4 regions of the Enterobacter sp. C3_dUdeg genome follow, and region 1 is predicted to be linked to each of the others. Evidence: predicted binding sites of a transcription regulator. Region 1 holds the regulator's gene; each other region holds the start of a gene.
The links. The regulator PurR, encoded in region 1, represses purine synthesis genes. The targets are predictions, from matches to a motif close to CANGCAAACGTTTGCNTG.
Positions count from the first base shown of each region.

Region 2: the regulator PurR is predicted to act here: its motif matches at 2,941-2,958, upstream of gltS (sodium/glutamate symporter).
Region 3: the regulator PurR is predicted to act here: its motif matches at 2,626-2,643, upstream of gcvT (glycine cleavage system aminomethyltransferase GcvT).
Region 4: the regulator PurR is predicted to act here: its motif matches at 2,761-2,778, upstream of glyA (serine hydroxymethyltransferase).

Region 1 is NZ_BAAKFX010000001.1:1,300,737-1,305,532, forward strand. It holds gene AC27FC_RS06110 (MFS transporter) at 1-645, opposite strand, end outside; gene cydH (cytochrome bd-I oxidase subunit CydH) at 809-898, opposite strand; gene purR (HTH-type transcriptional repressor PurR) at 1,196-2,221, shown strand; gene punR (DNA-binding transcriptional activator PunR) at 2,239-3,150, opposite strand; gene punC (purine nucleoside transporter PunC) at 3,265-4,464, shown strand; gene cfa (cyclopropane fatty acyl phospholipid synthase) at 4,763-4,796, shown strand, end outside.
Region 2 is NZ_BAAKFX010000008.1:142,196-146,991, reverse strand. It holds gene AC27FC_RS17350 (AsmA family protein) at 1-1,378, opposite strand, end outside; gene xanP (xanthine/proton symporter XanP) at 1,498-2,889, opposite strand; gene gltS (sodium/glutamate symporter) at 3,115-4,317, shown strand; gene recG (ATP-dependent DNA helicase RecG) at 4,320-4,796, opposite strand, start outside.
Region 3 is NZ_BAAKFX010000009.1:17,750-22,545, forward strand. It holds gene gcvP (aminomethyl-transferring glycine dehydrogenase) at 1-935, opposite strand, end outside; gene gcvH (glycine cleavage system protein GcvH) at 1,060-1,449, opposite strand; gene gcvT (glycine cleavage system aminomethyltransferase GcvT) at 1,473-2,567, opposite strand; gene ubiI (FAD-dependent 2-octaprenylphenol hydroxylase) at 2,965-4,167, opposite strand; gene ubiH (2-octaprenyl-6-methoxyphenyl hydroxylase) at 4,180-4,796, opposite strand, start outside.
Region 4 is NZ_BAAKFX010000007.1:38,557-43,352, reverse strand. It holds gene AC27FC_RS16035 (3-phenylpropionate MFS transporter) at 1-740, opposite strand, end outside; gene AC27FC_RS16030 (DoxX family protein) at 914-1,336, shown strand; gene glyA (serine hydroxymethyltransferase) at 1,391-2,644, opposite strand; gene hmpA (NO-inducible flavohemoprotein) at 2,949-4,139, shown strand; gene glnB (nitrogen regulatory protein P-II) at 4,217-4,555, opposite strand; gene glrR (two-component system response regulator GlrR) at 4,621-4,796, opposite strand, start outside.

The DNA of each region.
Region 1 (4,796 bases):
CCCTGCCCCCAGCACGGTGGTGAGCAGCGCGGAGAGCACCTGCGGGCGCATCAGCACCGCCAGCTCTTTACGCACTTCCGGACGTTCTCCGGCATTGCCTTTCGGCAGGGAGAAGAACAGCGCCACCATTGCAACCACGCCCAGCCCGGCCGTCGCCAGGAAAGACATACGCCAGCCGATCGCTTCTCCCAGCCAGGTTGCCGCAGGCACCCCGCCGATATTGGCAATCGTCAGCCCCATAAACATGGTTGCCACGGCGCTCGCCTGCTTGTGTTTTGGCACCACGCTGGCAGCCACGACCGACCCCAGCCCAAAGAACGCGCCGTGGTTAAGGCTGGTCAGAATGCGCGACAGCATCAATGTGGTGTAGTCCGGCGAAATGGCCGAAAGCACGTTGCCCAGGGTGAAAATCGCCATCAGGAAAATCAGCGCATTGCGGCGCGCGCGGTGCGAAAGAAGAAGGGTCATCAGCGGCGCCCCTACCATCACGCCGATAGCGTAGGCGCTGATTAACATCCCTGCCGCAGGGATAGAGACATCTACGCCCCGGGCAATAACAGGCAGTAACCCCATTGGGGAGAATTCAGTGGTGCCAATCCCAAAAGCGCCAATCGCCAGGGCCAGCAGGGGATAATTGATTTTCATGCGTCAACTCCGGATGCCGTGTCATGTGGTGACACAGAACAAAGAAGCAGAAAGCATGACATCAATCACAAAAAATGAGAAGTTAACAAAATGGCAAAAGATTTTTGCCAGAGAAGTAACAATCCGGGGAGTCGGGAGGGAGAAGGCTCTCCCTCCGCGTAAATCAGTGCAGCGCAGCCGTCAGACCGGCCGCAACAATCAGAGCCAGCACAACAACGGTGGTGAACAGCGAAAACTTAAGATCGGAACTCATCAATTTTTCTCCTTTTAATCCCCACACGAAAAGTGAGCTTGCTCATTTTTGCACAGATTACGTTAAAAATCTTCCTGGATTTATACTGATAACCACTTTACCTCTTCCCCTTTTCATCAAGATAGGACAAAATTCCACGCTAAATTTATTAGCGTACCGGCCATTGACCCCCTCCTGACGTCCCGTGTCGTTTTCCCGGCGTGCCGCAATTCAAGATTGCGAGATAAGGGTGAGAGAAGGCAAACGTTTACCTTCAAGTTTTTCAGGAGCTTAGGATATGGTCTGGAGTGACATTTAATGGCAACAATTAAAGACGTAGCAAAACGCGCAAACGTTTCCACTACAACCGTATCACATGTAATTAACAAAACCCGCTTTGTGGCGGAAGAGACGCGCAACGCCGTCTGGGCAGCGATCAAAGAGCTGCACTATTCGCCAAGTGCGGTTGCGCGTAGCCTCAAGGTTAATCACACCAAATCCATTGGATTGCTGGCGACCAGCAGTGAAGCGGCCTATTTTGCCGAGATCATTGAAGCGGTCGAAAAGAACTGCTTCCAGAAAGGCTATACCCTGATTCTGGGCAACGCGTGGAACAGCATTGAAAAACAGCGTGCCTACCTGTCGATGATGGCGCAAAAGCGCGTTGATGGCCTGCTGGTGATGTGTTCCGAGTACCCGGAATCCGTGCTGTCGATGCTGGAAGAGTATCGCCATATTCCGATGGTGGTGATGGACTGGGGCGAAGCGCGCGCAGACTTTACCGATTCCGTTATCGATAACGCCTTTGAAGGCGGCTATATGGCCGGTCGTTATCTGATCGAACGCGGCCACCGCGAGATTGGCGTGATCCCCGGTCCGCTGGAGCGCAACACCGGCGCGGGCCGTCTGGCCGGTTTTATGAAAGCGATGGAAGAAGCGTTGATCAACGTGCCGGAAAACTGGATTGTGCAGGGTGACTTTGAGCCGGAATCGGGCTACCGCGCGATGCAGCAGATCGTCTCCCAGCCGCACCGTCCGACCGCCGTGTTCTGCGGGGGCGACATTATGGCCATGGGCGCGCTATGCGCTGCCGACGAGCTGGGCCTGCGCGTACCGCAGGATATTTCCGTGATCGGGTATGACAACGTGCGTAACGCGCGTTTCTTCACCCCGGCGCTGACCACCATTCACCAGCCGAAAGATTCGCTGGGCGAAACGGCCTTCAACATGCTGATGGACAGGATCGTCAACAAACGCGAAGAGTCGCAGTCTATTGAAGTTCACCCGCGTCTTATCGAACGCCGTTCCGTTGCGGACGGTCCGTTCCGCGACTACCGTCGTTAATCGCTTTACGGGGCCAGCTATGCTGGCTCCCGTAACCATTCCCGGTTCAGCGTTTCGCTGTCTCCCAGATAATCCAGCAGCCAGGCCATCGCAGGCGAGACGTCATTTTGCTGCCATGTGAGGCAGCAGGCCGCATCCGGGAACGGATTCTCCAGCGTCAGCTCAACCCACTCTCCGGTATCGATGCGCGGACGCGCGAAATGAACGGGCACCATCGCGACGCACAGCCCGGCGCTGAGGCACGTCGCCGACGATTCCCAGTCAGGGGCCACCACCCGCCGCTGGTTGTCCAGAAGCCAGGTGATACGCTTGGGCAATGAACGGGACGTATCCTCCAGCACCAGCGACGGCCAGTTGCGCAGCGTGTCATCGCTGAGCGGCCCTTCCATCGCCGCCAGCGGATGGTCGCTTGCCACCACGCATTTCCAGCTCAGCATCCCCATATCGCGAAAAGCGTAACGTCCCCCGACCGGGATCGCCTGCGTAGCCCCAATCGCCATCTCTGCCCTGCCGTCCGCCAGCGCATCCCAGACGCCGTTGAACACCTCCTGCGAGACCCGCAGCTCGACGTCAGAGAAATGACGGTAGAAATCGACGATCATCTGCCGGGTGCGTTCCGGCTTAACGATGTTATCCACCGCGATGGAAAGATGCCCCCGCCAGCCGTTAGCGATCTGCTGACACTGTTCGCGGGTGATCTGCATTTTTTTGATAACAGAACGCCCTTCCTTCAAAAACCACGCGCCTGCGGGCGTTAATTCCACATCACGATGCCGCCGTTCAAACAGCGGAACCGCCAGCCACTCCTCCAGTTGGCGCACCGTGTAGCTTATTGCCGAAGGGACGCGGTGCAGCTCCTGCGCCGCACCGCTGAAGCTGCCGTTACGTGCAACAGCATCGACCACTTCAAGAGAATAATCTGACCACATTTTCTGCCTGCAAATTTTTTGAATGCACCCGCCAAATATTAGCGTTTCACAAGCGGCTTTGCACTCCCTACACTCAGCGCCAATGTATACCTGCCTCCTCAGGAGAATAAAATAATGCAACCCAGGAACGGTTTTTTAGCCTGGCTCGGCGGCTTAAGCGTGCTGGGCTTTTTGGCCACCGATATGTACCTGCCGGCGTTTGCCGCCATGCAGGAAGATTTGCAAACCCCGGCTGCCGCCATCAGCGCCAGCCTGAGCTTATTCCTCGCCGGCTTTGCCTTCGCACAGCTGCTCTGGGGACCGCTCTCGGATCGCTTTGGTCGTAAACCGGTGCTGTTGCTGGGCCTGGCCATTTTTGCCGTGGGCTGCCTGGGGATGTTATGGGTACGCGATGCCACCTGGCTGCTGGTGCTGCGTTTTATTCAGGCCGTGGGCGTCTGTGCCGCGGCAGTGACCTGGCAGGCGCTGGTCACCGACTACTATCCGGCTAACCGCACAAACCGTATTTTCGCTACCATTATGCCGCTGGTGGGCCTCTCACCTGCCCTCGCTCCCCTGCTGGGCAGCTGGATCCTCGCGCATTTCGACTGGCAGGCCATTTTCGCCACGCTGTTTGCCATTACCCTGGTATTGATGCTGCCGGCGTTCGCCCTTAAGCCAGCGCATAAAAAAGAAGCGCATGCAGACGCGAAGCCGATTACCTTCACTTCCCTGCTCAGCGCCAAAGCCTATCGCGGGAATGTCCTGATCTATGCAGCCTGCTCGGCAAGCTTCTTCGCGTGGCTCACCGGCTCGCCGTTCATTCTGCACGATATGGGTTACAGCCCGGCAGCCATCGGCCTGAGCTATGTTCCGCAGACCATCGCATTCCTGGTAGGCGGGTACGGCTGTCGCGCGGCGCTGCAAAAGTGGGAAGGTCAGCAGATGCTGCCGTGGCTGCTGGTGCTGTATGCGCTGAGCGTTATCGGGACCTGGGCCGTTGGCTTTATTCCGGGTGCCGGTCTGGCCGAAATTTTGATCCCCTTCTGCGTGATGGCCGTCGCGAACGGGGCGATTTACCCTATCGTTGTAGCCCAGGCGCTGCGTCCCTTCCCGCAGGCAACAGGCCGCGCCGCCGCGCTGCAGAATACCCTGCAGCTGGGGCTGTGCTTCCTGGCAAGCCTGGTTGTATCGGCGCTGATTGCCACGCCGCTCCTGACCACCACCAGCGTGATGCTGGTGACCGTTGCGCTGGCGGTGTTGGGCTATCGCATGCAGGCCTCCGCGCAGCGTGCGCAGGAAAAGAGTGCTCAGGTTGAAACGTCACATGCCTGATTGCGCCAGAAATCATGTTAATTTTCAGTGATTAGGTTGCTAAGAATTTTCTATTGAATCACCAAATTTTGAGGCCTATACTAAATTTGGTTCGATTAAATACGATAAATATTAAGTGTTAACGGGAGCCGGAGTGCTCCCGTTTTACCATGGAAGGCATTTCGGCAAGGGTTATCTCCCTTCCTCTGTTCTACGTCGGATATTAGCCTCGCGGTATTTACCGTGAGATTTCTCACAAACCAAAAAAAGCGTCTACGCTGTTTTAAGGTTCTGATCACAGTAGGGTGATGGAGAAGCTATGAGTTCATCGTGTATAGAAGAAGTCAGCGTTC
Region 2 (4,796 bases), on a different contig from region 1:
TGTTCACCGTGGCGGCGTTCGCATTCAGCGCCAGCGACGGACGGCGCACGTCCACGCGATTAAAGGTCGCCGCCGCGCCGTTCAGGGTTGCGCTACCGCCCCAGATACCCCACTGGCGATCTTTCACCAGCTGCAGGTTTGCGCCGTAGCCGTCCAGAGAGGTGATCTGCCACGGGAAGGCGGGATCGATGTCGATCACCAGGTTGCGGCTCAGGCCGAATTTTTGCAGCGTGACGCTGTTCAGCCATTCCGGCAGAGGCTCCATCCACAGCGTTTTCCAGTTCTGCGGCAGGGTGTACTCCAGCCCGGCGATGGCAACATCGTCCAGCACCAGCGCTTTACCGTCGCGCAGCCAGTTACCGGACGTGCGCACCATGCCGCCTTCCCAGCGGGAGGTGAACTGACGCAGCGCCATGCCCTGCGGGGAAAACTCCGCATTCAGGATCGGGTCGAAAAGATGCAGCGAGCCGTAGATAAACTCGCTGGCGTTCATGGACAGCCGGCCTTCCTGGCTCTGCCAGTCGCCTTGGCTGAGAGTCAGGTTGCGCAGGCTTAAATCGAGATCGGTCACCGCCCAGTCCGGGCCCTGAAGCCGGGCGTCGGTCACGTCCAGACGACCAATCTGCAGAGAGGGGATGGAGGCCAGCGGCGCGAAGAACGCCATCAGCGTTTTATCGCTCTGCAGGCGGATCTCATTCAGGCGCATCGTGTCGATAATCCAGCTCCCGTCGGCGTTGCGCAGGGCGGAGCCGGTAAGCGAGCCACGGGCCATGTCGGCACCAATCGTTTTCAGCACCACTTCCTTGCCGTTGAGCTGGCCCTCGATCAGCACGTTGGTCGCCAGTACGCCGTTCAGGGTCAGCGAGCCCGCGCTCATCTGGATCTGCGCGTTGTTCCCCAGCACGTTGCCCGCTTCCGGCTGCCACGGGCTGACGCCGCCCGTGACCTTCTGCGCGCTCAAGTCCCATTCAGTATTCGGGCTGTTAAAGGCCATGTTGTTCAGCTGCAGGCGATCCGCCTGGAAAGGCAGCGGTGCCGTCTGGGGCGAGAGATTCAGCGTGCCGTCGAACAGGGTGATGGTGTCCATATGCAGCGGATCGGTTATCTGGCGGCTGCTCAGACCGATATCGACTTTTTTGGCTACCAGCGTGGCGGGTTTACCGTCCCGACCGAAGGTGACGTTTTCCAGAATGATGTGGGAAGGCGACGAAAAGCGGTGATTCATCTTGTCGAAACTGAGTTCGTAGTCGGTATTCACCGTCACCCAGCTGCTGACCTGAGACGCGCCCCAGCGGGTCTGGAGCAAAATGTAGAACGCCAGCAGCACAATGAGCAGGGCTACCAGAAGATAGATGAGGAGCTTTCCAATAAATTTCATGGTCTTCCATCCCGCAAAACGCACATAAGGGAGTTATGCACGATTTATGCGCAATCCTCAAGGCGGGAATGGTGTAATTAGATGTCACGGCAGGCATTGGCTGCCTGCCGTGAAGAGGATCAGTTCTTTTCAGGCGGGAAAACGAGGTTCAGAACGATAGCGGTGATACCGCCCGCGGCAATGCCGGAAGAGAGCAGGTTTTTCACCCAGTCAGGCGCAAACTGCAGGATCAGCGGCTGCTGGGAAACACCCAGACCGACGGCCAGCGACAGGGCGATAATCATGATCGCGCGGCGGTTCAGCGGCTCGCGGGAGACGATACGCACGCCGGAGGCCGCGATGGTCCCGAACATCACCAGCGTTGCGCCACCCAGCACCGGCTCAGGGATGTGCTGCACAAAGCCGCTTACCGCCGGGAACAGGCCGAGAACGATCAGCATCAGCGCCACCACAAAACCGACGTAGCGGCTGGCAACGCCGGTCAGCTGGATCACGCCGTTGTTCTGGCCGAAGCAGGAGTTCGGGAAGGTGTTGAATACCGCAGAGACAAACGAGTTCAGGCCGTTCGCCAGCACGCCGCCTTTCAGACGCTTCATGTACAGCGGGCCGGACACCGGCTGCTCGGAGACGTCGGAGGTGGCGGTGATATCACCGATGGTCTCCAGAGAGGTGATCATAAAGACCAGCATCAGCGGCAGGAGCAGGCCCCAGTCAATGCCCAGTCCGTAGTACAGCGGCGTAGGAACGACGATCAGCGCGCTGTTGGTCGGCGCGGTGTTCTCCGGCAGCATGCCCAGCGCCCACGCCAGCAGGTAACCCGCCGCCATGGCGATCACCAGCGAGGCGACGCGCAGGTAAGGATTACGCTGACGGTTAAGCAGAATAATGATCGCCAGCACGACACCCGCCAGCAGCAGGTTTTTCGGCGCGCCGAAGGTGTGGTCGCTCATTGCGGCATAGCCGCCGCCAATGGAGGTCAGGCCCACCTGAATCAGCGACAGGCCGATAATCATTACGACGACGCCAGAAACCAGCGGGGTGATAACGCGGCGAGCCAGATGCAGAACGCGGGAGATGACCATCTCCGTACAGCTGGCCAGCATCAGGGTGCCGAACAGCGCCGCCATCATGGTTGGGACATCCGCACCGCCGGTTTTTAGCGCCGTACCGCCCATGATCAGCGGTGCCACGAAGTTAAAGCTGGTGCCCTGAATCGACAATAATCCCGACCCCACCGGCCCCCACGCTTTAATTTGAATAATCGAGGCCACGCCGGAGGCGAAGAGAGACATGCTGATAATGTGCTGCGTGTCCTGCGCCGGTAAACCGAGCGCCTGGCAAATTAGCAGCGCCGGGGTGATCACCGCAACAAACATTGCCAGAAGATGCTGGCAGGCGGCGAAAAGCGTTTGCGGCAGCGGCGGGCGATCCTCAAGGCGGTAAATCAGTTCGCTATTTTGCTTCTGCGCAATCGGTTGCGCATCAGGCGACTCTATGGTGTTAACGGACATCGGCGGCAATCCCACGGTGGAAAAGCGGGCATTTTATCTGACCACCTGGTAAAAGCAAACGATTGCCAGCAAAAAAAGGGAAGAAAATCTGCCGCTGTGAGCAGGTTTTCTACAACGCGTGGGGAAAAAAAATTACACTTTTTGCGCCGGGGGCTCATGAAGAGCGCAAACCGGCCCAGGATAACGCCGCGTGTGTATGGAACACGCGCATAACAGGAGCCTTTTATGATTCATCTCGATACGTTGTCGACCCTTGTTGCCGCAACGCTGGTTCTTCTGCTTGGTCGCAAGCTGGTACATAGCGTTTCCCTTCTGAAGAAATACACCATTCCTGAACCTGTCGCCGGTGGCCTGCTGGTGGCGCTGGCCCTGCTGATACTGAAAAAAAGCATGGGCTGGGAAATCGATTTTGATATGTCCCTGAAAGATCCGCTGATGCTGGCCTTCTTTGCCACTATCGGCCTGAATGCCAACCTGGCGAGCCTGCGCTCGGGCGGTAAGGTGCTCGGCGTATTCCTGATTGTGGTGGTGGGGCTGCTGCTGATGCAAAACGCCATTGGCATCGGCATGGCAACGCTGCTGGGGCTGGATCCGCTGATGGGTCTGCTGGCGGGGTCGATTACCCTTTCGGGCGGTCACGGAACCGGGGCCGCGTGGAGCAAGCTGTTCATCGAGCGCTACGGGTTTGAAAACGCGACGGAAGTGGCGATGGCCTGTGCGACCTTTGGCCTGGTGCTGGGTGGCCTAATTGGTGGTCCGGTGGCGCGGTATCTGGTTAAGCACTCCACCACGCCGAACGGCAGGCCGGACGATGAGCTGGTGCCGACCGCCTTCGAAAAGCCGGACGTTGGCCGCAGCATCACCTCGCTGGTGCTGATTGAAACTATCGCGACGATCGCCATCTGCCTGACCGTGGGCAAAGTGGTTGCGCAATGGCTGGCGGGTTCCGCGTTTGAACTGCCGACGTTTGTCTGCGTGCTGTTTATCGGGGTGATCCTGAGCAACGGTCTGGCGCTGATGGGCTTCTACCGCGTGTTTGAACGGGCGGTATCGGTGCTCGGCAACGTCTGCCTGTCGCTGTTCCTGGCGATGGCGCTGATGAGCCTCAAGCTGTGGGAGCTGGCCTCGCTGGCGCTGCCGATGGTGGCGATTCTTGCGGTGCAGGCGCTGTTTATGGCGCTGTACGCCATGTTCGTGACCTGGCGCATGATGGGCAAAAACTACGATGCGGCGGTGCTGGCGGCCGGTCACTGCGGGTTTGGTCTGGGGGCTACCCCAACGGCTATAGCCAACATGCAGGCGATCACCGAACGGTTCGGACCATCGCACATGGCGTTTCTGGTGGTCCCGATGGTTGGGGCGTTCTTTATTGATATCGTCAACGCGCTGGTGATCAAGCTGTACCTGATGCTGCCGATGTTTGCCTGAAATCAGGCGTTGGAATACCGCTCGGTTTCCGGCATCCAGCGCTCAATCAACGCTGCCGCCTGTTCGGGGTAGCGTTCATGAATATGGCGGGCGAGGCGCTGAACCTCGGGGATCATGGTCTGATCGCGCAGTAAATCCGCTACTTTGAACTCCGCGTTACCCGTCTGACGCGTGCCCAGCAGTTCGCCCGGGCCGCGGATCTCCAGGTCTTTTTGCGCAATCACAAAACCGTCGTTGCTGTCGCGCAGCACCTGCAGACGCATCTGGGCGGTTTTGGAAAGAGGCGCTTTGTAGAGCAGTACGCAGTGGGACGCAACCGCGCCGCGGCCGACGCGCCCGCGCAGCTGGTGGAGCTGGGCAAGGCCGAGACGCTCCGGGTTTTCGATGATCATCAGGCTGGAATTGGGGACGTCCACGCCGACTTCGATCACCGTGGTGGCGATCAGCAAATGCAAATCACCCTGTTTGAACGACTGCAT
Region 3 (4,796 bases), on a different contig from region 1:
GTGTTACCGGCAGCGTCTTTTGAGACGCCGATAATACGGCCTGGCATGGAGCGTTTGAATTCATCTTTCGCGCCGAAGAACGCCGCGTGCGGGCCGCCGTAGCCCATCGGCACGCCGAAGCGTTGCGCTGAACCGAATACGATATCCGCGCCCTGTTTACCCGGCGCCGTCAGCAGCACCAGCGCCATAAAATCGGCGGCAACGCTGACAACCACTTTGCGGGTTTTCAGCTCGGCAATCAGCGCGCCGTAGTCGTGAACTTCGCCGGTGGTGCCCACCTGCTGCAGCAGCACGCCGAAGACGTCCTGGTGATCCAGCACTTTGTCAGCGTCGTCTACGATCACGTCAAACCCGAAGGTCTCTGCGCGGGTACGCACCACGTCCAGCGTCTGGGGATGCACGTCCGCCGCGACGAAGAAGCGGTTGGCATTTTTCAGCTTGCTCACGCGTTTGGCCATCGCCATTGCTTCGGCGGCAGCGGTCGCTTCATCCAGCAGCGAAGCGGAGGCGATGTCCATCCCGGTCAGATCCAGTGTCACCTGCTGGAAGTTCAGCAGCGCTTCCAGACGGCCCTGGGAGACTTCCGGCTGGTACGGGGTGTAAGCGGTGTACCAGCCCGGGTTTTCCAGCATGTTGCGCAGGATAACCGGCGGTAACTGCACGTTGGTGTAGCCCATGCCAATGTAAGACTTATAGCGCTTGTTTAGGCCTGCGATAGCCTTCAGCTCCGCCAGCGCGGCGAATTCCGTGGTGGCTTCCCCCACCTGAGGCGGCGTGGCAAGCTGGATGTCTTTTGGCACAATCTGGCCGATCAGTGCGTTTAATGAATCCGCGCCAACTGTCTTCAGCATCTCCTGCTGTTGCTGAGCATCCGGCCCAATGTGACGTTCAATGAAGGCGCCACGGTTTTCAAGCTGGCTTAAAGTCTGTGTCATGAGCGATGGTTCCTGAAACGTGCAGTGAATTTAAGTTCCCTCTCCCTCTGGGAGAGGGTTAGGGTGAGGGGAAGATGGGCACCCTCGCCCCTGCCCTCTCCCGAAAGGAGAGGGGGATAAACAATTACTCGTCTTCTAACAGTGCTTCGTACGCGGTCGCATCCAGCAGCGCGGCAACCTGAGATTCGTCGCTGGCTTTGATCTTGAAGATCCAGCCGCCTTCATAAGGCTCGCTGTTCACCAGCTCTGGCGAATCGCTCAGCGCGTCGTTGACGGCAACGATTTCACCGCTTACAGGAGCGTAGATATCAGAAGCCGCTTTTACGGACTCCGCCACGGCGCAGTCGTCGCCCGCGCTAACGGTCGTGCCCACGTCAGGCAGGTCAACAAACACCATGTCGCCCAGCAGCTCTTGCGCGTGCTCGGTGATCCCTACGGTGTAAGTGCCGTCCGCCTCTTTGCGCAGCCACTCGTGTTCTTTGCTGTATTTCAGTTCTGCTGGCACATTGCTCATTGAAGTTCTCCTGATAAAAATGATTAGGCGACCGGCTTACCGGCGCGAACAAAAATCGGTTTGGTCACGTTGACCGGCATTTCGCGGTTGCGGATTTGTACCACCGCCGTTTCGCCAATGCCCGCCGGCACGCGTGCCAGTGCAATACTGTAGCCCAGCGTCGGGGAGAAGGTACCGCTGGTGATCACGCCTTCGCGAGGATTGCCGTCGGCATCGGTAAAGCGCACCGGCAGTTCACCGCGCAGCACGCCCTTCTCGGTCATCACCAGACCCACCAGCTGTTCAGTGCCCTTCTCGCGCTGCATCTCCAGCGCTTCACGGCCAATAAAGTCACGGTCAGCCGGTTCCCATGCGATGGTCCAGCCCATGTTGGCGGCCAGCGGAGAGACACCTTCATCCATCTCCTGACCGTAGAGGTTCATCCCCGCTTCCAGACGCAGCGTATCGCGCGCGCCCAGACCCGCCGGCTTCACGCCCGCTTCCACCAGCGCGCGCCAGAAATCAGCGGCCTTCTCGTTCGGCATCGCAATTTCGTAGCCCGCTTCACCGGTGTAGCCGGTGGTGGCGATAAACAGATCGCCCGCCTGCACGCCGAAGAACGGCTTCATGCCTTCGGTTGCTTTGCGCTGCTCGTCGTTAAACAGAGATGCGGCTTTCGCCTGCGCGTTCGGCCCCTGTACGGCGATCAGCGACAGGTCGTCACGGACGGTGATGTCGATGGCATAAGGTTCGGCGTGTTGGGTGATCCAGGAGAGGTCTTTTTCGCGGGTGGCGGAGTTGACAACGAGGCGGAAGAAATCTTCAGTGAAGTAATAGACGATAAGGTCATCAATCACGCCGCCCGAGGCATTCAGCATGCCGGTATAGAGCGCTTTACCCGGCGTTTTCAGTTTGGCGACGTCGTTTGCCAGCAGATAACGCAAAAACTCCCGGGTGCGGCTACCGCGCAGATCGACAATCGTCATGTGGGACACGTCGAACATACCGGCATCGGTGCGCACCGCGTGGTGCTCATCAATCTGCGAGCCGTAGTGCAGCGGCATCATCCAGCCATGGAAGTCCACCATGCGGGCGCCGCATAACACGTGTTGTTCGTACAAAGGAGTCTGTTGAGCCATCTTGTCCTCGTTGAAAAATTCACCGTGAAACCCGGTGTCGGCCCCGTTACCTGGCGCCGACGCAAACGTTCTCTTTTACCCGAACTTACCACCGAAACCGGCGGTTAACCATAAGGTAAAACGGGTCATCACATTAGCTTATGACCAAAAAACGCTAAAAAGCCTACAGAGTTATTCACTGGAAAAATGCGATTAACCCCGCACAAAATTAACAATGATCTAACAGGATTTAGCACATGGTGATATTTCATGCGGAAAAACGGGCCGAATTTCCGTAACATAAAATCCCGTAGATTAGATTTTCTAATGCGAAAAATGACGTGAAATTAGAATATTTCAAACGAGGGAATTTCCCCGGCGCAGAGGCCGGGAAAATAAAGTGTGACGGGGATCGAGATTAGCGTAACCAGTCGGGAAGATCGTTAAGACCCATCGCCTGGCGAAGAAGTTGAGGTTTGACGCCAGGAAGCGTATCGGCCAGTTTAAGACCAATATCGCGCAGCAGTTTTTTCGCCGGATTTGCGCCGGCAAACAGCTCGCGGAAGCCCTGCATGCCCGCCAGCATCATCGCCGCACTGTGCTTGCGGCTGCGCTCGTAGCGACGCAGGTAAAGATGCTGACCGATATCTTTGCCTTCGCGATGCAGGCGACGCAGTTCCTCAACCAGCTCCGCCGCGTCCATAAAGCCAAGGTTGACGCCCTGCCCGGCCAGCGGATGAATGGTATGCGCCGCATCCCCCACCAGCGCCAGACGATGCGCCGCAAACTGACGCGCGTAGCGGCCGGTTAACGGGAACACCTGCCGCTCGCTTTCAAGGGTGCACAAGCCAAGGCGGTTATCAAACGCCATGCACAGCGCCTGGTTAAAGGCATCCGGCGTCGCCTCCTGCATCAGCTGGGCTTTTTCAGGCACCAGGGACCAGACAATCGAGCATAGGTGCGGATCGGCAAGCGGCAGGAACGCCAGAATGCCGTCGTTGTGGAAAATCTGCCGCGCCACGCCGCCGTGCGGCTCCTCGGTACGGATCGTCGCCACCAGAGCATGATGGCGGTAATCCCAGAAGGTCAGCGGGATATCGGCTTTATTCCGCAGCCAGGAGTTCGCACCGTCAGCACCGACCACCAGACGCGCGGTCAGCATGTCGCCGCTCTGTAAGGTGATAAACGCCTCGTTTTCACCCCACGCCACCTGCTGGATCTGCGCAGGCGCAATCAGCGTCACGTCGCTGCACTGCTGCGCTTTCTGCCACAGCGCGTGGTGGATCGCCGCGTTTTCGACGATATGACCCAGATGGCTGTAGCCCATGCTTTCATCATCAAAAGCAATATGACCAAAGCTGTCTTTATCCCACACTTCCATGCCGTGATAGCAGCTGGCGCGCTGCGCCACAATATCTGCCCAGACGCCAAGGTGCGTCAGCAATTTCTCGCTGGCGGCATTGATCGCCGAGACGCGGAGTTCCGGCGGGGCATCTGGCGCAACGGGCTGAGGCTGCTTTTGCTCCAGCACCGCCACGCGCAGGCCGCTGCCCTGTAAACCACAGGCCAGAGCCAGTCCGACCATACCGCCGCCAACAATGGCGACATCAACATTTTGCACGGTGATAACTCCTTAACGCGCGACCCAACCAAGAGTCCGCTGCGCCAGCACGTCACGTGCCGGAATGAATAATTCCATCGCCATTAGCCCGAGGTTGCGACCCGCAACCAGCGGTGCCCAGCGATTGGCAAAAAGATGGACTAAGCCGTCGGTGACGCCAATCGTCGCCTCTTTATCCACCTGGCGGCGCTTCTGGTAATGGCTGAGCACCGGGTATGCGCCACAGTCTTTTTGTTCACCCCACGCCTGAGAAAGGGTTTCCGCCAGGCTCATAACATCCCGCAGGCCAAGGTTGAACCCCTGCCCCGCGATGGGGTGCAGCGTCTGAGCGGCATTACCGACAAGCGCCAGACGATGCGAGATGGACTGAGAGGCAGTAGTCAGCGAAAGCGGGTAAACCGCCCGCTGTCCAGCATGGGTAATACGCCCCAGCCGCCAGCCAAAGGCTTTCTGCAGCTCGGTACAAAAACGTTCGTCTGACCAGGCTTTAACCTCTTCGGCCTTATCCTGCGAATGACACCAGACAAGCGAACAGCGCCCGTCCGACATCGGCAGCATCGCCAGCGGGCCATGCTGCGTAAAGCGTTCAAACGCCCTGCCGTGGTGTTCAGCTGCGGTCGCGACGTTCG
Region 4 (4,796 bases), on a different contig from region 1:
ACCCCCAGCGACCACAGATAGCCCACTGCGGAAGCAGAATATCCCGCCCCCTGCCAGTAGATGGCGCTGAAGCCATAGTACGCCGCATGCGCCCCCTGAAGCAGACAGACACACGCCAGAAAACGCCAGCTTTGTGCCACCAGGCTCCGCCAGGCGGGCCAGCCTGCGCTCTCCTGATGGCGGCTTTCCCCTTGCGGCATCACCGACGGACGCAGCAGCATACCCAGCAGCATAGAGGCAATACCGATACTCAGCAGGGCGAGAATGGCGCGGTAATCGTAAAGGCTGACCAGTTTGCCCACCAGCGCGGAGCCAATCACAAAGGCAATTGAGCCCCACAGGCGCACGCGGCCGTAGTCCATGGTGATCTGCTTTTGCCAGGTGTTCGCCAGGGCATCCGTCAGCGGTACCAGCGGTGAGAAGAACAGGTTAAAGCCGACCATCACCACCATCAGCCAGGCAAACTGGTGGCTGACCCAGAAGCAGGCAACAAAGACCAGCGTCAGCAAAGCAAGAATGCGCACGGCCTTGATCAGTAAGGAGGGATCGCTGACGCGCGGGGCAATCAGCAGGCTGCCGAGGAAACGCGCCACCAGCCCGGCCCCCAGCAGGACACCGATAGTCTCAGGAGTCAGGCCGATACCCTTGAGCCAGACGCTCCAGAAGGGCAGAAAAATACCGTAGCTAAAGAAATAGGTGAAATAACTGAGCGCCAGCCAGCGCGTGGAATGCAAGACCATGAATCCCTCCCGAAATCGAGGCCATAGTCTGGCGAGAATATAAAAATTAAGCAAGTAGATAGCCTGCTATAAATTAACGAAAAATTAACATCTTGTGCAGTCGTCTGGCTTATGGCAGGGAATGAAAATATGTATTACGTTTAAATTACTCCACTTGCAGAGGTTTTTCTGCCATGAACTCACTACGTTATTTCGATTTCGGTCAGTCACGTCACCTGCTGCTGCTGATTGGCCGCATCGCGCTTGTCGTGCTGTTTATCATCTTTGGTTATCCAAAACTGACGGGGTTTAGCGGCACCGTACAATATATGACCTCGCTGGGTACGCCGATGCCCATGCTGGCGGCCATTATTGCGGTGGTGATGGAAGTCCCTGCTGCCATCCTGATCGTGCTGGGCTTTTTCACCCGCCCGCTCGCGGTACTGTTTGTATTCTATACGCTGGGCACGGCGATTATCGGTCACCATTACTGGGATATGACCGGTGATGCGGTCGTGCCGAATATGATTAACTTCTATAAGAACGTCAGTATTGCTGGCGCCTTTATTTTGCTGGCGATTGTCGGACCTGGAGCCATTTCCCTCGACCGGCGTTAAGCCATAAAAAAAGGCCGCAAGCGCGGCCTTTTTTATTTCTGCCAGGCAGAGGAATTACGCGTATACCGGGAAGCGTGCGCAGATATCCAGAACTTTACCTTTGACGCGCTCGATAACCGCTTCGTCATTGATGTTGTCCAGAACGTCACACATCCAGCCAGCCAGCTCTTTCACTTCCGCTTCTTTGAAGCCGCGGCGAGTCACGGCCGGAGAACCGATACGGATACCGGAGGTCACGAACGGGCTCTTCGGATCGTTTGGCACGCTGTTTTTGTTCACGGTGATGTTGGCGCGGCCCAGGGCTGCGTCAGCTTCTTTACCGGTCAGGTTCTTATCAACCAGATCCAGCAGGAACAGGTGGTTTTCAGTACCGCCGGAGACCACTTTGTAGCCACGGTTCAGGAACACTTCCACCATCGCTTTAGCGTTCTTAGCAACCTGCTGCTGATAAACCTTGAACTCAGGCTCCATCGCTTCTTTCAGCGCAACGGCTTTAGCCGCGATAACGTGCATCAGCGGGCCGCCCTGCGCGCTTGGGAATACAGCGGAGTTCAGTTTTTTGTACAGCTCTTCGTCACCGCCTTTCGCCAGGATCAGGCCACCGCGTGGACCCGCCAGGGTTTTGTGGGTGGTGGTGGTCACAACGTGAGCGTGTGGAACCGGGTTCGGGTAAACGCCAGCGGCAATCAGACCCGCAACGTGCGCCATGTCGACGAACAGGTAAGCACCGATACTGTCTGCGATTTCACGCATTTTTGCCCAGTCAACGATACCGGAGTAAGCAGAGAAGCCACCGATGATCATCTTCGGTTTGTGCTCTTTAGCCTGCTTCGCCATGTCTTCGTAGTCAATTTTACCGGACTCATCAATACCGTAAGGGATGATGTTGTACAGTTTGCCGGAGAAGTTAACCGGGGAGCCGTGAGTCAGGTGGCCGCCCTGCGCCAGATTCATACCCAGAACGGTATCGCCCGGCTGCAGCAGCGCGGTATAGACCGCGAAGTTAGCCTGAGAGCCAGAGTGTGGCTGCACGTTCGCGTAGTCAGCGCCAAAGAGTTCTTTCGCACGGTCGATAGCCAGCTGCTCAACGATATCCACGTACTCGCAACCGCCGTAGTAGCGTTTGCCCGGGTAACCTTCAGCATATTTGTTAGTCAGCTGAGAACCCTGCGCCTGCATGACGCGCGGGCTGGTGTAGTTTTCGGAGGCGATCAGTTCGATGTGCTCTTCCTGACGTACTTTTTCCTGCTCCATAGCCTGCCACAGTTCGGCATCATAATCGGCAATGTTCATTTCACGCTTTAACATCCGCATCTCCTGACTCAGCTAACAAGTAAATTTTGGCCTGAAAAGGCAGTCCTGTTGGACGACGGGCAACAGTATAACTGATTAGTTCTGTGATAACAGGTCTTGACAAACGATTTTACGCAAACGTTTTCCTTCGCGCCACGCAAGGGTTTGAGGAATAAAGCTCTCGCCCTTTCCAGCGGATTTCTTTTCAGGTTTGTGATGCATATTTTTCATCTTGCAAAGAACCATTTACAACGCAGGGGTATTTTTTATAAGATGCATTTAAAATACATCATTAAAGTCACATCGGAAGGAAGCTGCCATGCTCGACGCTCAAACCATCGCTACCGTTAAAGCCACCATCCCCCTGCTGGTGGAAACCGGCCCTAAACTCACCGCCCATTTCTACGATCGCATGTTCACGCATAACCCGGAGCTCAAAGAAATTTTCAACATGAGCAACCAGCGTAACGGCGATCAGCGCGAAGCGCTTTTCAACGCCATCGCGGCCTACGCCAGCAATATTGAAAACCTGGCCGCACTGCTGCCTGCGGTGGAAAAAATCGCGCAGAAACACACCAGCTTCCAGATCCAGCCCGAGCAGTACAACATTGTGGGTAGCCACCTGCTGGCAACGCTGGACGAGATGTTCAGCCCGGGCCAGGAGGTGCTGGACGCGTGGGGGAAAGCCTACGGCGTGCTGGCAAACGTGTTTATCAACCGCGAAGCGCAGATCTACAGCAAAAACGCCAGCAAGAACGGCGGCTGGGAAGGCACACGCGCCTTCCGCATCGTTGAGAAAACGCCGCGCAGCGCGCTGATTACCAGCTTTGAATTTGAGCCGGTGGACGGACAGCCGGTTGCCGATTACCAGCCGGGCCAGTATCTGGGCGTGTGGCTGAAGCCTGAAGGTTTCCCGTATCAGGAGATCCGCCAGTATTCTCTTACCCGCAAGCCAAACGACAAAGGCTACCGCATTGCGGTGAAGCGTGAGGACGGCGGTCAGGTATCCAACTGGCTACACAACGAAGCTAACGTGGGCGACGTGGTCCATCTGGCCGCGCCGGCGGGCGATTTCTTCATGGCCGTAGAAGCGAATACACCGGTTACGCTGATCTCTGCGGGCGTCGGCCAAACGCCAATGCTGGCGATGCTAGATACGCTGGCGAAAGCCAACCACGGCGCGCAGGTCAACTGGTTCCACGCTGCGGAAAACGGCGACGTGCACGCCTTTGCGGATGAAGTGAAAACGCTTGGGGCGTTCCTGCCGCGCTTCACCGCGCATACCTGGTATCGCCTGCCGACGGATGCAGACCGCGCGGCCGCACGGTTTGACACTGAAGGCCTGATGAATTTAAGCCAGATGGAAGGGACGTTTAGCGCGCCGGACATGCAGTTCTACGTCTGCGGGCCGGTGGCGTTTATGCAGTATGCCGCGAAGCAGCTGGTGGAGCTGGGTGTGAACAAAGACAACATTCACTACGAATGTTTCGGGCCCCATAAGGTGCTGTAATGAAAAAGCCCCTCGTTCGAGGGGCTTTTTTCGCCGGGTGGTTGCACCTTACCCGGCCTACAAAACCGTTGGCATTGTTAAATCGCGGCGTCGTCTTCTTCGCCGGTACGGATACGGATCACGCGCGCCACGTCAAAGACGAAGATTTTACCGTCGCCGATTTTGCCCGTCTGCGCGGTGCGGATAATGGTATCCACGCAGGTATCGACGATATCGTCGCTGACCACGATTTCAATTTTTACTTTCGGCAGAAAGTCGACCATGTACTCTGCGCCACGGTAAAGCTCGGTGTGGCCCTTCTGACGACCAAAACCTTTCACTTCCGTCACGGTCATCCCGGTGATGCCGACTTCCGCCAGCGCTTCACGCACGTCATCCAGTTTGAAAGGTTTAATAATCGCATCAATCTTTTTCATGGTGGGTCCTTAAACTCTTGCCTGTAAGCTGCCTCGTAATCGATTGCTCACAGTATCATACGGCATTACTCTTTAAAATCGTTTGCTTCCAGCTCGTGGCGCGACAGCAGCTTGTAGAACTCGGTGCGGTTGCGTCCGGCCATGCGCGCCGCGTGGGTCACGTTGCCTTTGGTTATCTGCAATAGCTTGCGCAGATAGTTCAGCTCGAACTGATTCCGCGCTTCCGCAAACGTCGGCAGGG